DNA from 3 places in the Streptomyces sp. NBC_00859 genome. Region 1 is predicted to be linked to each of the others. Evidence: riboswitches for the same ligand, from Rfam matches in the RefSeq annotation. Region 1 holds a riboswitch; each other region holds the start of a gene.
What was found. A riboswitch is a leader RNA that binds a small molecule or an ion and turns the genes downstream of it on or off. The one in region 1 is predicted to bind cobalamin.
Positions count from the first base shown of each region.

Region 2: another riboswitch for cobalamin. It lies ahead of cobN (cobaltochelatase subunit CobN); the one in region 1 lies ahead of OG584_RS04255 (CbtB-domain containing protein).
Region 3: another riboswitch for cobalamin. It lies ahead of OG584_RS27705 (cobalamin biosynthesis protein); the one in region 1 lies ahead of OG584_RS04255 (CbtB-domain containing protein).

Region 1 covers NZ_CP108826.1:1,017,301-1,021,333, reverse strand. Annotated here, with positions in the region: gene OG584_RS04265 (alkaline phosphatase family protein) at 1-403, opposite strand, end outside; gene OG584_RS04260 (CbtA family protein) at 683-1,456, opposite strand; gene OG584_RS04255 (CbtB-domain containing protein) at 1,484-1,708, opposite strand; adenosylcobalamin (AdoCbl) riboswitch at 1,712-1,853, opposite strand; gene OG584_RS04250 (histidine phosphatase family protein) at 1,989-2,558, shown strand; gene OG584_RS04245 (histidine phosphatase family protein) at 2,794-3,417, shown strand; gene OG584_RS04240 (DUF2127 domain-containing protein) at 3,407-4,033, opposite strand, start outside.
Region 2 covers NZ_CP108826.1:7,624,994-7,629,026, reverse strand. Annotated here, with positions in the region: gene cobN (cobaltochelatase subunit CobN) at 1-2,459, opposite strand, end outside; cobalamin riboswitch at 2,494-2,648, opposite strand; gene OG584_RS33605 (cobalamin biosynthesis protein CobG) at 2,754-4,033, shown strand, end outside.
Region 3 covers NZ_CP108826.1:6,316,055-6,320,087, reverse strand. Annotated here, with positions in the region: gene OG584_RS27720 (class II aldolase/adducin family protein) at 1-287, opposite strand, end outside; gene OG584_RS27715 (anion permease) at 548-1,789, shown strand; gene OG584_RS27710 (hypothetical protein) at 1,809-2,051, shown strand; cobalamin riboswitch at 2,179-2,321, shown strand; gene OG584_RS27705 (cobalamin biosynthesis protein) at 2,443-3,372, shown strand; gene OG584_RS27700 (cobyric acid synthase) at 3,369-4,033, shown strand, end outside.

The DNA of each region.
Region 1 (4,033 bases):
GGTCCATCCGGCCGCCGTTCCACGCCTCGTGCTGGACGGACCAGGCGTGACTGGTGGACGGGATGGCCTGGGCGCTCGACGTGTGCGTGTCCAGATGGAACGGCAGCAGGTAGCCCTTCGGGTTCACCGCGTCCGGCTGGTAGAAGACAGGCCTTCCGTTGTCCAGCTTCTGCGCGTGCGGATCGCTGAAGCCGCGCACACCGGACAGCGTGCCGAAGTAGTGGTCGAACGAGCGGTTCTCCTGCATCAGCATGACGACGTGTTCGATGTCGCGCAGCGATCCGTGGCGCGGCGGACCGGCCGCGACCGCCTTCTGCACACTGGGCGGCAGCAGCGACAGCGCCGCCGCGCCACCGGCAGCCGCCGCTGAGCCAAGGAGTCTGCGTCGCGTCAACTCGGCCATGAACGTCCCCTTCTCGAGCTCGGATCGGTCCTTGTTCAGGACCCTCCGGAACTCTCGCGGGAGGCCGGTGAGGAGCAGAGGAGCGTATCGGTGAACAGGCGGCCAATGAGTGGCAAGCAGTTGCCCAAGCCGTGGTCCGCGGCGGCGGGCGGATTCCGCCCGGAAGAGGTCCGGACGGACCAGATCCCGCCCGGATGTGATCCGGGCGGGATTCTGGGTCTGCGGTGCCGGAGAGGAGAAACGGCCCGCTCCGGTGATCAGCTGCCGTGAACCGTCACTTCACGCCCGGCCGGCCGGTGCGGTGGTGCGTGCCGCCGTGCCGGTCGTCTCACGTGCCGGAGCCGTCCGCGGCAGCAGGTGGCGCTCGGCGAGGTGACCGAAGAACAGCCCGAACGCGGTCCACAGCGTGAGCTGGATGGCGAGCGCCGAGAGCCGGAACTGCCAGAGCAGTGTGGCAGGGAAGTCCTTCGGGACCTCGTTGACGGCAGGCAGGAACGCGTAGGCGAGACCGACCACCACGAGGAACGCGGCTCCCGCCGAGATGGTCGCGTTCCAGTTGCCCAGCCGGGGCGCGAGCCGTTTGCCGAGGATCACCGCGGCGACGGCGAGCAGCACGCTGAGGACCATCATGAGGAAGTACAGGGTGGTGCGCTTGCCGATCGTGTCCGGATCGCCCACGGACGGCGGGTTGGCCGGGTACTTGAGGAACGGCACGACGTACACCGCGATCAGCGCGCTGACCGAGACCAGCGCGGCGGTCGCTCGCGGGCCGAACCGGCCGATACGCCCGAGCGCGAAGCAGAACGCGAGAGCGGCGATGCCGCCGACCGCGATCCCGAAGACGAGCACACCGGTGGCCAGACCGGCTGTCGACTGGAGCGAGCGGCTGACCACCTCCATCTCGTGCTCGTGGCTGTGCGCGTCCTCGAAGGCGATGGCCGAGTCCACCCGCGGTTCACCGAGCAGGTAGGCGACGACCAGGGCCAGCAGGCCGGCCACGAGACCGGCCAGCATGCCGCGGACGAGCAGGGCGCGTACGGATATGGAGTTCATGAGAGAGGTCCCCCTGGACGTCAGTGATCAGTGGCAGGGGAAGCCGAGGAGATGACGCCCGTCATGGACCCACTCGTGCACATCCGTGCCCGAGACGAGCGAAGTGGCACCCTGCTCGGCACCGACGAAGTACAGCAGGATGAGCATGAGGATCCCGAAGAAGACCGCCCAGGGGGCGATGGCCTTGAGGGAGATGGGGGCGATCGCCGGAGTGGCGGGAGTGCTGGGGGTGGGGGCAAGGGAGCTTGCCATGGCAGAACCTCCTGGGGAACACGCGTCCCGATCGTGGTACCTGAGACGAAGGTCCTGGGTCTGACTTCCCGCGGAGCGGGTTCACAGTGGCGCGACCGTGCCGGATTCCCACCGGACTTCCATCACACCTTCGTCATGTTCACGTGACCGTACCGCCTGGCGGGCGGGCTCCGCTACGGTGCCGGTCGGCCGGACGGTCCGTCACACCCCTTGCCCGCTGCCCGCGACCCCCGTGATGTGCTTGCCCCGCCGAGGCACAGGACAGCAGGAGGGACCGGCGATGACGGTACGAGTGATGTTGATCTCACCCGCCCGCAGCACCGCGCTGCGCGAGGTCCGCTTCGACGACGAGGGGCCGCTGGACGAGTCGGGCGCCCGCCGTGCGGCGCTCGCCGCGGACGCCGTGCCGGGTGCCGACCGCCAACTGGCCGCCCCCGACGCCCGGTGCCGTGAGACAGCTGCCGCGCTCGGTCTGCGGGCCCGGCCCGAACCTGCCCTGAGAGGCTGGGACTTGGGCCGCTGGCGAGGGAGGACTCTGGCGGAGCTGGCCGAGCGGGAACCGGAAGCGGTGGCCGAATGGCTGGCGGACCCCGCGGCCTCACCGCACGGCGGTGAGTCTCTGCGCGGGCTGCGCGAGCGGGCCGGCGGCTGGCTGGAGAGGCTGGCGGGCAGCGGCGGCCGGGTGGCCGCGGTCGCCGGCCCCGCCGTCGTGCGGGCGGCCGTACTGCACGCGCTGGCCCTGCCCGACGAGGCGTTCTGGCGGCTGGACGCGGCGCCGCTGACCCTGACCGAGCTGAGCGGCAGGGCCGGACGGTGGAACCTGCGCATCGGACGGCCGCTGGAGCCCTGACCCGGGATGCGGGCCCGCGGCAGGTGCGCTGCGCTTGAGGTGCGGTGCGCCCGGAGGCAGTGCGCCGGGAATCACACCCCGTGGGTTGCCTCCGCGGGAATCTTCGCTGGTCGTGACGGGCTGAAGCCTTTGTACAACATCAACACCGGCGTCGGGTCGCCGGCGGACAAGAGCGATATCAACAGCGAGACCGAAGAAGCCGTCGAGGCGGTGGACGCGAGAAGGCAGGGCGGTCATGGGAGAGCTGATTCTCGTACGGCACGGTGAGACCAGCTGGAGCCGCAGCGGGAAACACACCAGCTGGACGGATCTGCCGCTGACGGCGTTCGGTGAGGAGCAGGCTCGGGCCGTCGCCCCGCTGCTGGCCGAGCGGCGCATCGCGGTCACGCTGACCAGCACTCTGTCACGTGCTGTGCGGACCGCCGAGCTCGCCGGGCTGAGTCCCTCCCACACGGACGCCGACCTGCACGAATGGGACTACGGGGCGTATGAGGGCATCACCAGTGTGGAGATCCACCGGGACCGGCCCGACTGGGACCTGTGGACCGACGGAGTGGCCGAGGGCCCGCCCGAGCACCCCGGTGAGACCCCGCAGCAGGTCGGTGAGCGGGCCGACCGCCTGCTCAGCCGGGTCGACGTGGCGCTGCGCGACGCCGACCTCGACGGCGAGGGCGGGGACGTCGTCCTGGTCGGGCACGCGCACTTCCTGCGGGTGCTGACCGCGCGCCGCCTCGGGCTGCCGGCCTCCGGCGGAGCGCTCTTCCGTCTGGACACCGCGTCGGTGAGCCGGATCGGCACCGAACACGGCCGGCCAGCCCTCGCCGTGTGGAACCAGGTCCCCGGACCGGTCAACCGGTAGCGGCGGTCACCCCGGCCGTCGTCTCCACTTCCAGCAGCGAGGCACTCTGCCGTTCGGCCTCGAAGGCTGCGTGACCGCCCCGCAGGCCGAACAGGCGTTTGCCGAGCAGGATGTAGAGCACCGCGAGAATGTTGATCGCCAGGGTGGCGATCTTCAGCCAGCTGACCTTCTCGGTGAGCTCGTAGACCTCGAGGGGCAGGAACACGGCTGTGGCGACGACGGTCAGGTACTCGGCCCAGCGCTTCGCGCGCCACAGTCCGACGCCCTCGATGATCTCGATCAGCGCGTAGACGACCAGCAGCGCGGCCACCAGCACCAGCGTCGAGTGTTTGTAGCCGAAGGTCTTCTGGATGGTGCCGACCACCGGCGAGTGGTCGAGGTCGTAGTGGAAGTGGCGGAACACCGGACGCAGGACGTCCAGATTCTCGTCGAAGAGCCGGCGCACCGCGTCCTGGCTGTTGCTGAACTTCCATACGGCCACCGCCACCAGCACGATGAACACGCCGCGCACCGCACGCTCCACGGCGAGGAAGCGCAGGATGAACAGGTCGCGCAGTACCTTGCCGCGCGGCACCAGCGGCGCATCCCGCGCGGGACCCGCCGCGTGCGGGTCCCC
Region 2 (4,033 bases), 6.6 Mb from region 1:
AGCCGGGAAGGAATGGCCTTGGGATCGACGGAGTAGAAGTTGCGGCCGGTCGGCAGCACATTGACCAGCCCGCGCAGCGGGGAACCGGAGGGGCCTGCCGGGACGAATCCGCCGTTCAGCGCGTGGAGCGCGTGGTCGATCTCGTCCGTGGTGGCCGCCAGCCGCGGGACGACCTCGCGGGCCGCGAAGCGGAGGATGTCGACGACTGCCCGCGGGTGGCCGTCCGCCACCTTGACAGCGGCTTCCGGGTCCCAGTCCGCCGCTTCCATGGCCTCGACGAGGACGCGTGCCTGTTCCTCGGTCGCGTCGGCGCTGATACGTGTGGCGTTGGCCTCATCGAGGCCGAGGGCCTCGCGCAGCCCCGGCAGTGAGGCGGTGCCGCCCCAGATCTGGCGGGCGCGCAGGATCGCGAGCACCAGGTTGACCCGGTCGGCTCCGGCGGGCGGATTACCCAGAACGTGCAGGCCGTCGCGGATCTGGGCGTCCTTGATCTCGCACAGCCACCCGTCGACGTGGAAGATGAAGTCGTCGAAGCCCTCGTCGTCCGGACGGTTCTCCAGGCCCAGGTCGTGGTCGAGTTTGGCGGCCTGGATGAGTGTCCAGATCTGTGCCCGGATGGCGGGGAGTTTCGCCGGGTCCATGGAGGCGATCTGAGCGTATTCGTCGAGCAGCTGTTCCAGGCGCGCGATGTCGCCGTACGACTCGGCGCGTGCCATGGGCGGGATCAGGTGATCGACCAGCGTGGCGTGGACACGTCGCTTGGCCTGGGTTCCCTCGCCCGGGTCGTTCACCAGGAACGGGTAGACCAGCGGAAGATCGCCGAGTGCCGCGTCAGGACCGCACGCGGCGGACAGTCCCGCGTTCTTGCCGGGCAGCCACTCCAGGTTGCCGTGCTTGCCGAGATGGACCATGGCGTCCGCCCCGAAGCCGCCGTCGTCAGCCGATGCGGCGATCCACCGGTAGGCGGCCAAGTAGTGGTGCGACGGGGGCAGATCGGGATCGTGGTAGATCGCGATCGGATTCTCGCCGAACCCGCGCGGCGGCTGGATGAGAATCAGCAGGTTGCCGTGGCGCAGGGCGGCGAGCACGATGTCGCCCTCCGGGTTGCGGCTGCGGTCCAGGAACATCTCGCCGGGCGCCGGGCCCCAGTGCTCCTCCACGTCCGCGCGCAGCGGGGCGGGGAGGGTGGCGTACCAGCGCCGGTAGTCGGCGGCGGGGATACGGACCGGGTTGCGGGCAAGCTGCTCCTCGGTGAGCCACTCCTGGTCGTGGCCGCCGGCCTCGATCAGCGCGCGGATCAGCTCGTCGCCGTCTCCCGACGCGAGGCCGGGTACCTCCTGAGGGCCGAAGTCGTAGCCCTGGTCACGGAGCCGGCGGAGCAGGGCGACGGCACTCGCGGGCGTGTCGAGACCGACGGCGTTGCCGATCCTGGAGTGCTTGGTCGGGTACGCGGACAGCACCAGGGCCAGGCGCTTGTCGGCCGGGGCTATGTGCCGCAGACGAGCGTGGCGCACGGCGATCCCGGCGACGCGGGCGGCCCGTTCGGGGTCGACGACATAGGCGGGGAGCCCGTCCTGGTCGATCTCCTTGAACGAGAAGGGCACCGTGATCAGCCTGCCGTCGAACTCGGGCACGGCGATCTGGCTGGCAGCGTCGAGCGGTGACACGCCCTCGTCATTCTCCTCCCAGGCGGCCCGCGAACCTGTCAGGCAGAGCGCCTGGAGGATGGGCACGTCCAGCGAGGTGAGCGCGCCGGCGTCCCAGGACTCGTCGTCGCCCCCGGCGGACGCCTCGGCGGGTTTCGTCCCTCCCGCCGCCAGCACGGTGGTGACGATGACATCCGCGGCGCGCAGCGTGTCGATGAGCTCCGGCTCGGGGGCCCGCAGCGAGGCGACGTAGAGCGGGAGCGCCCGGCCCCCGATGTCCTCGACGGCCTCGCAGAGGGCGTCCACGAAGGCGGTGTTGCCGCTCATGTGGTGGGCCCGGTAGTAGAGCACCGCGACGGTCGGGCCGTCCGTGGTGCGGACAGTGCGTTCCAGGGGGCCCCAGCTGGGTGCCGGCGCCGGGGGCTCGAAGCCGTGGCCGGTGAGGAGCACGGTGTCGGAGAGGAATCGCGCGAGCTGATCGAGGTTGGCGGGCCCGCCGTGCGCCAGATAGGCGTGGGCCTCGGCGGCGATCCCGACCGGGACGGTCGACGCCTCCATCAACTGGGCGTCGGGGGCCTGCTCACCGGTGAGGACGACGACTGGCCGGCCGTCCGCGAGGAGCAGGTCGAGGCCCTCCTGCCAGGCGCGGATCCCACCGAGGAGGCGCACGACGACGAGGTCGGCGCCTTCGAGGAGAGCGGGCAGGTCGGTGAGCTGGAGACGGGCCGGGTTGGCGAAGCGGTAAGCCACCGGTCCGTCCGCTGCACGGGCGCTGAGCAGGTCGGTGTCGGACGTCGACAGAAGCAGGAGCATGCGGCGTCAGGCCTTCCTCGGGGTGTCCGCGCCCCGGGCGGTGTTAAGACGGCGGGAGTTCCTGGCTCACCCGGCTCGGAGAGCCGGGCTCACAGTGGCGGGACCGCGCCGGGATTTCACCGGGCTTCCTCCCCTGTCGCCGTCGTAGGCGATTGCGGGCCGATCAGCCCGCCGACAAGCATAGTAACGACCTGACGGGCGGCCGGAGGCGGATCCGCGGACCCGGCCCCGCGCACACCGGGTCGTAAGGACCGTCACGTCGGCGCAGGACGGACCCGCTGCGGACCGATCGGTATGCTCGCCGCCATGCCCCGCACTTCCGCACCCCCGCCGCCACGGCAGCCGGTCCCCCGGCGTGACCGCGGTGACGCGTGTCCGGGGAGTCTGCGCCTGCACACGGCGGACGACGGCGCGCTCGCCCGGGTCAGGATCCCCGCGGGCGTACTGACGGTGTCCCAGGCCCGGACGCTGATGGATGCGGCGCGACGGCTCGGCGACGGGGCACTCCACCTGACGTCACGCGGCAACGTGCAGCTGCGCGGGCTGGCGCCGGACTGCGGCCAGGAGCTCGCCGGCGTACTCGCGGACGCCGGACTGCTGCCCTCCGTGCGCCACGAGCGGGCCCGCAACATCGTGGCCTCCCCGCTGTCCGGACTCGAATCACCGGCAGCGGCCGATGTGCACGCCTGGGCACGTGAGTTGGACTCGCTGCTCTGCGCGTGCGACGCGGCTGCCGAGCTGTCCGGCCGCTTTCTGTTCGCGTTCGACGACGGCCGGGGCGATGTGGCCGGGCTCGGCGCCGATGTGACGTTGATCGCTTCTCCGGACGCCGGCGCCCTGCTGTGCGCCGGCGGGGCGCGGGAGGTGCTCGTGGTGCCGCCCGAACACGCTGCCCGCTGCGCGCTGCTGGCGGCCGAGACCTTCCTGGGCGCCGCCCGTGACGCCGGTACCGGCGCCTGGCGGGTGGCTGAACTTCCCGGCGGGCCTTCCGCGTTCGTACGGGCGGTCGCGGAGCGGCTGTCAGCCGCCGGCATCACGGCCGCTGCCCGGGAACGGGCAGAACCGCTGACATCCGGTACCGGCCCTGAGCCCGGCGTCGTGCCGGCGCCGGACGGTCGGGCAGCACTCTCCGTCGAGGCGCCGCTGGGCCTCATCACGGCCGGCCAGTGGAGCCTGCTGACCCGCACGGCACTGCACGACGGCGCCGGTGAGCTGCGGCTGACCCCCTGGCGGGGAGTGGTACTCCCCGGTCTGGGCCCGGACAGCGCCCGCACCCGCCTCGCCGAGCTCTCGGCCGCAGGGATGATCACCGCGGCCGACTCGCCCTGGCACGGGGTGGGGGCATGCATCGGACGCCCCGGCTGTGCCAAGTCCCTGGCCGACGTGCGCGCCGACGCCGCGCCCGCTCCCGGTACTGGCCGTGGTCTGCCCGTGTACTGGTCGGGGTGCGCGCGGCGCTGCGGACACCCGCACGGCGACTGGGTGGACGTGGTCGCCACGGCCGGCGGTTACGACATCTCCGTACGCGGAGAGCGGCTGCGCGACACCATGAACGACCCCTCAGAGTTCGCCGC
Region 3 (4,033 bases), 5.3 Mb from region 1:
CTGGTGCCGCGGTGGACGGCGAGGTGCAGGGGCAACTCGCTCGTCGGCTTCAGCGCCCCCTCGACCTGGTGCCCGTCCAGATCGACGGCGACGAGGTCGCCGGGGCCGAGCTTCTCGTAGGGCACGCCGCTCGGCGTGACCAGGACGAGGTCCCCGCAGCGCACCGAGACGTTGCCCGATGTGCCGACGACCAGGCCTTCGGCCGCGGTCCTGCGGGCGGTGGCGACGAGATCGCGCCAGGCCCCCGCGAGCGGACCGGCCCCGTCCACCGCTGCCTGCTCCCCCATCGCACCTGTCCCCTTTGCTTCCGCCGTCGCACGTCCCCAGCCGGGTCCGCCACCGCACTCTCACGGAAGGCGGCCGACCGGCCGGCCATGCCGCGATGATGCCAGGCCTCCCGGCGGACCGGTACGCCGCACGCGAGCGGGAGGCCACGGAACGAGAGCCTCCGGGCAGGGTCACCACAGCGCCCGGCTCAGTTCATCTTCCGTTCACCAAGGTTGCCTACGTTCATCTCGTCAATGACCTCGAACGATTGCCCAGGTAAATGGAACACTTGACCCTGCTCCTTGGGATCGTGATCATTACCGCTCTCGTGTTCGACTTCACGAACGGTTTCCACGACACGGCCAACGCGATGGCCACGACCATCTCGACCGGCGCTCTCAAACCGAAGACCGCGGTGGCCATGTCCGCCGTACTCAACCTTGTCGGAGCGTTCCTGTCCGTGGAGGTCGCCAGGACGATCTCCGGCGGGATCATCAATGAACAGGGCATCACCACAGAAGTGATCTTCGCGGCACTCGTCGGTGCCATCCTCTGGAATCTGCTGACCTGGCTGCTCGGGCTGCCGTCCAGTTCCTCCCACGCACTCTTCGGCGGGCTCATCGGAGCCACGCTGATGTCGGTCGGCTCGTCCGGTGTCAACGGCGACGTCGTCATCACCAAGGTGCTGCTCCCGGCGGTGGCCGCACCGGTCGTGGCCGGGCTCGCGGCGCTGCTGGCCACCCGGCTGACGTACCGGATCGGCCGCGTCACGGACGACAGGTCCACCGCGAAGGGCTACCGGGCGGGCCAGATCGCGTCCGCCGGTCTCGTCTCCCTCGCCCACGGCACCAACGACGCGCAGAAGACCATGGGCGTCATCACCCTCGCCCTGGTCACCGGGAACGTCATCGCACCCGGTTCGAACCCGCCCCTGTGGGTCATCGTCTCCGCGGGCACCGCCATCGCACTCGGTACCTACCTGGGCGGCTGGCGCATCATCCGGACCATGGGCAAGGGGCTCACCGAGCTCAGGCCGCAGCAGGGCTTCGCCGCCCAGACCGGCGCCGCCACCGTGATCCTGGCCTCCTCGCACCTCGGCTTCTCGCTCTCCACCACCCAGGTCTGCTCGGGCGCCGTGATGGGCGCGGGCGTGGGCCGCAAGGGCGGAGTGGTCCGCTGGTCCACCGCTACCCGGATGCTGATCGCCTGGTGCCTCACCCTGCCCGCGGCCGCTGCCGTCGGCGCGGGCGCCGAGTATCTGACGGCCCGCGGCCCCTGGGGCATCGGTGCCGTGGCGGTACTGCTGGTCGCGGGCTCCGGTCTCATCTGGTCGCTCTCCCGCCGCAAGCCGGTCAGCCGGCACAGCGTCACCCCCGACGAACCGGCCGGCCTCGACGAGCCCGCGGGGGTGGTGACCACCGCCATCGCCGCCGTCACGCCGCCGCCGGCCGGAGCGGCGGCATCCCACGGCCTCCGTGCCACCATCCCCGCGCCGGAACCCACCCGGCCCGCCACGGTCTGAAGGAGAAGGAGACCGCCCCATGAACATCGACTGGGCAGCTCTCGGCACCGTCTTCGGTGTCAGCGTCGTCGCGACCGTCGGCCTGGTGGGCCTGTTCACCCTCGGCGTGGTGGGCCTGGCGCGGAAGCCCGCGCCGGAAGCAGGCTCCGCACCCTCGGCTGCGGGTGCGGGCCCGGCGCCCGTGGTCCGCGCCGGTTCGTACGCGTGCTTCGCGCTCTGCGCCGCGGCCGTCGCGTACGGGATCTACTTGATCGTCGCCTGACCTCCGCGCCACTGCGCACCACCCGAAGCGTCACCCCGCCCGCCCGGCAGCCTTCAACGGCCGCCGGGCGGGCGGCGCGTGTGGGGCTCGGCACACCGCCCCGGCCCAGGTCAAGGGTGAGTTGACGGGTGTTCGCGGACCGTGGTGGACTTCCGGGGCCAATACGGCGGCAGGAGAGGAAGCCCGGTGCGAATCCGGCGCGGTCCCGCCACTGTCATCGGGGATCGCATCCCCGGGAGCCAGGAACTCTCACCGCCGATCACGTCGAACCAGGGCGCGGACACCCTGAGTGAGGACTACGCCATGCGCGGCTGCCTGCTGCCCGAACCGCCCGACGTTCCGAGTACGGCCGCCGTGTGGGCCCGCCGAGGCGTACCGGCCTGCTGACCCCATGCGTGGAGAGCGTGTCTTCGTGTACGGCGCCACCACGGGCCTCCTGGCAGACCTCGTCTGCGCCGATCCCCGGCGCGGGCACCCCGTCGCCGCCTTCGGGCGGGCCGCGGCCGCCGTGGAGCGGCGGCTGTGGCGCGACCACCGCGGGTGGGGCACGCTGCACACCGCGGTCTGCGCCGGGGGCGCGGTCGGCGCCGCCGTACTGGCCCGGCGTGCCGTACGCGGCCGGGCCGCCGCGGGCGTCGCGCTGACCGCCGCCGCCACCTGGGCCGTCGTCGGCGGCACCTCGCTGGGGCGCGAGGCGCGCGCCGTGGGCGACGCACTGGCCGCGGGGGATGTCGAGGCGGCAAGGGAACGGCTGCCGCATCTGTGCGGGCGCGACCCGCAGGCACTCGACGAGCACCAGATCGCGCGGGCGGTCGTGGAATCCGTAGCCGAGAACACATCGGACGCGGTCGTCGGGGCGCTGGTCTGGGGCGCTCTGGCCGGAGTGCCGGGGCTCGTCGGATTCCGGGCGGTGAACACCCTGGACGCGATGGTCGGCCACAAGTCGCCCCGGTACCGGCGCTACGGCTGGGCGTCGGCCCGGCTGGACGATCTGGCGGGCTGGCCGGGCGCCCGGCTCACCGCGGTACTGGCAGTGCTGGCGGGCGGGGACCCGCGCGGCGCCCTGCGGGCCTGGCGCTCGGACGCCGGCGGCCACCCGAGCCCCAACGCGGGCCCGGTGGAAGCGTCGTTCGCGGGTGCGCTGGGCGTACGCCTCGGCGGCGCCCTCTCCTACGGCGGACGGGCCGAGCACCGGGCGGTCCTCAACGGCGGCGGCCGGGCCGTGGCCTTCGGCGACATCGAGCGCGCGGTGCGGCTGTCGCGCCGGGTGTCCCTGCTGGCGCTCGCGACGGCTCTCGCGGTGAGGAAGGTGCGCGGATGAGCGGCGGACTGCTGGTGGCCGGGACGACGTCGGACGCCGGGAAGAGCGTGGTGACGGCGGGGATCTGCCGGTGGCTGGTGCGCCGGGGCGTGAAGGTGGCGCCGTTCAAGGCGCAGAACATGTCGCTCAATTCGTTCGTCACCCGCGAAGGCGCGGAGATCGGGCGGGCGCAGGCGATGCAGGCGCAGGCCGCGCGGGTGGAACCCACGGCGCTGATGAACCCGGTGCTGCTCAAGCCGGGGAGCGACCGGTCGAGCCAGGTCGTGCTGATGGGGAAGCCGGTGGGCGAGATGAGCGCCCGCGGTTACCACGGCGGCCGTCAGGAGGCGCTGCTCGGCACGGTCACGGACTGCCTGACCCAGCTGCGGGGCACGTATGACGCGGTGATCTGCGAGGGGGCGGGCAGTCCCGCCGAGATCAATCTGCGGCGGACCGACATCGTCAACATGGGCATCGCGCGCGCCGCGCGCTTCCCGGTGGTCGTCGTCGGCGACATCGACCGGGGCGGTGTCTTCGCCTCGTTCTTCGGCACGACGGCGCTGCTGAGCCCCGAGGACCAGTCGCTCGTCGCCGGGTACCTGGTCAACAAGTTCCGCGGCGATGTGTCCCTGCTGGAGCCGGGTCTCGACATGCTGCACGGACTCACCGGGCGGCGTACCTA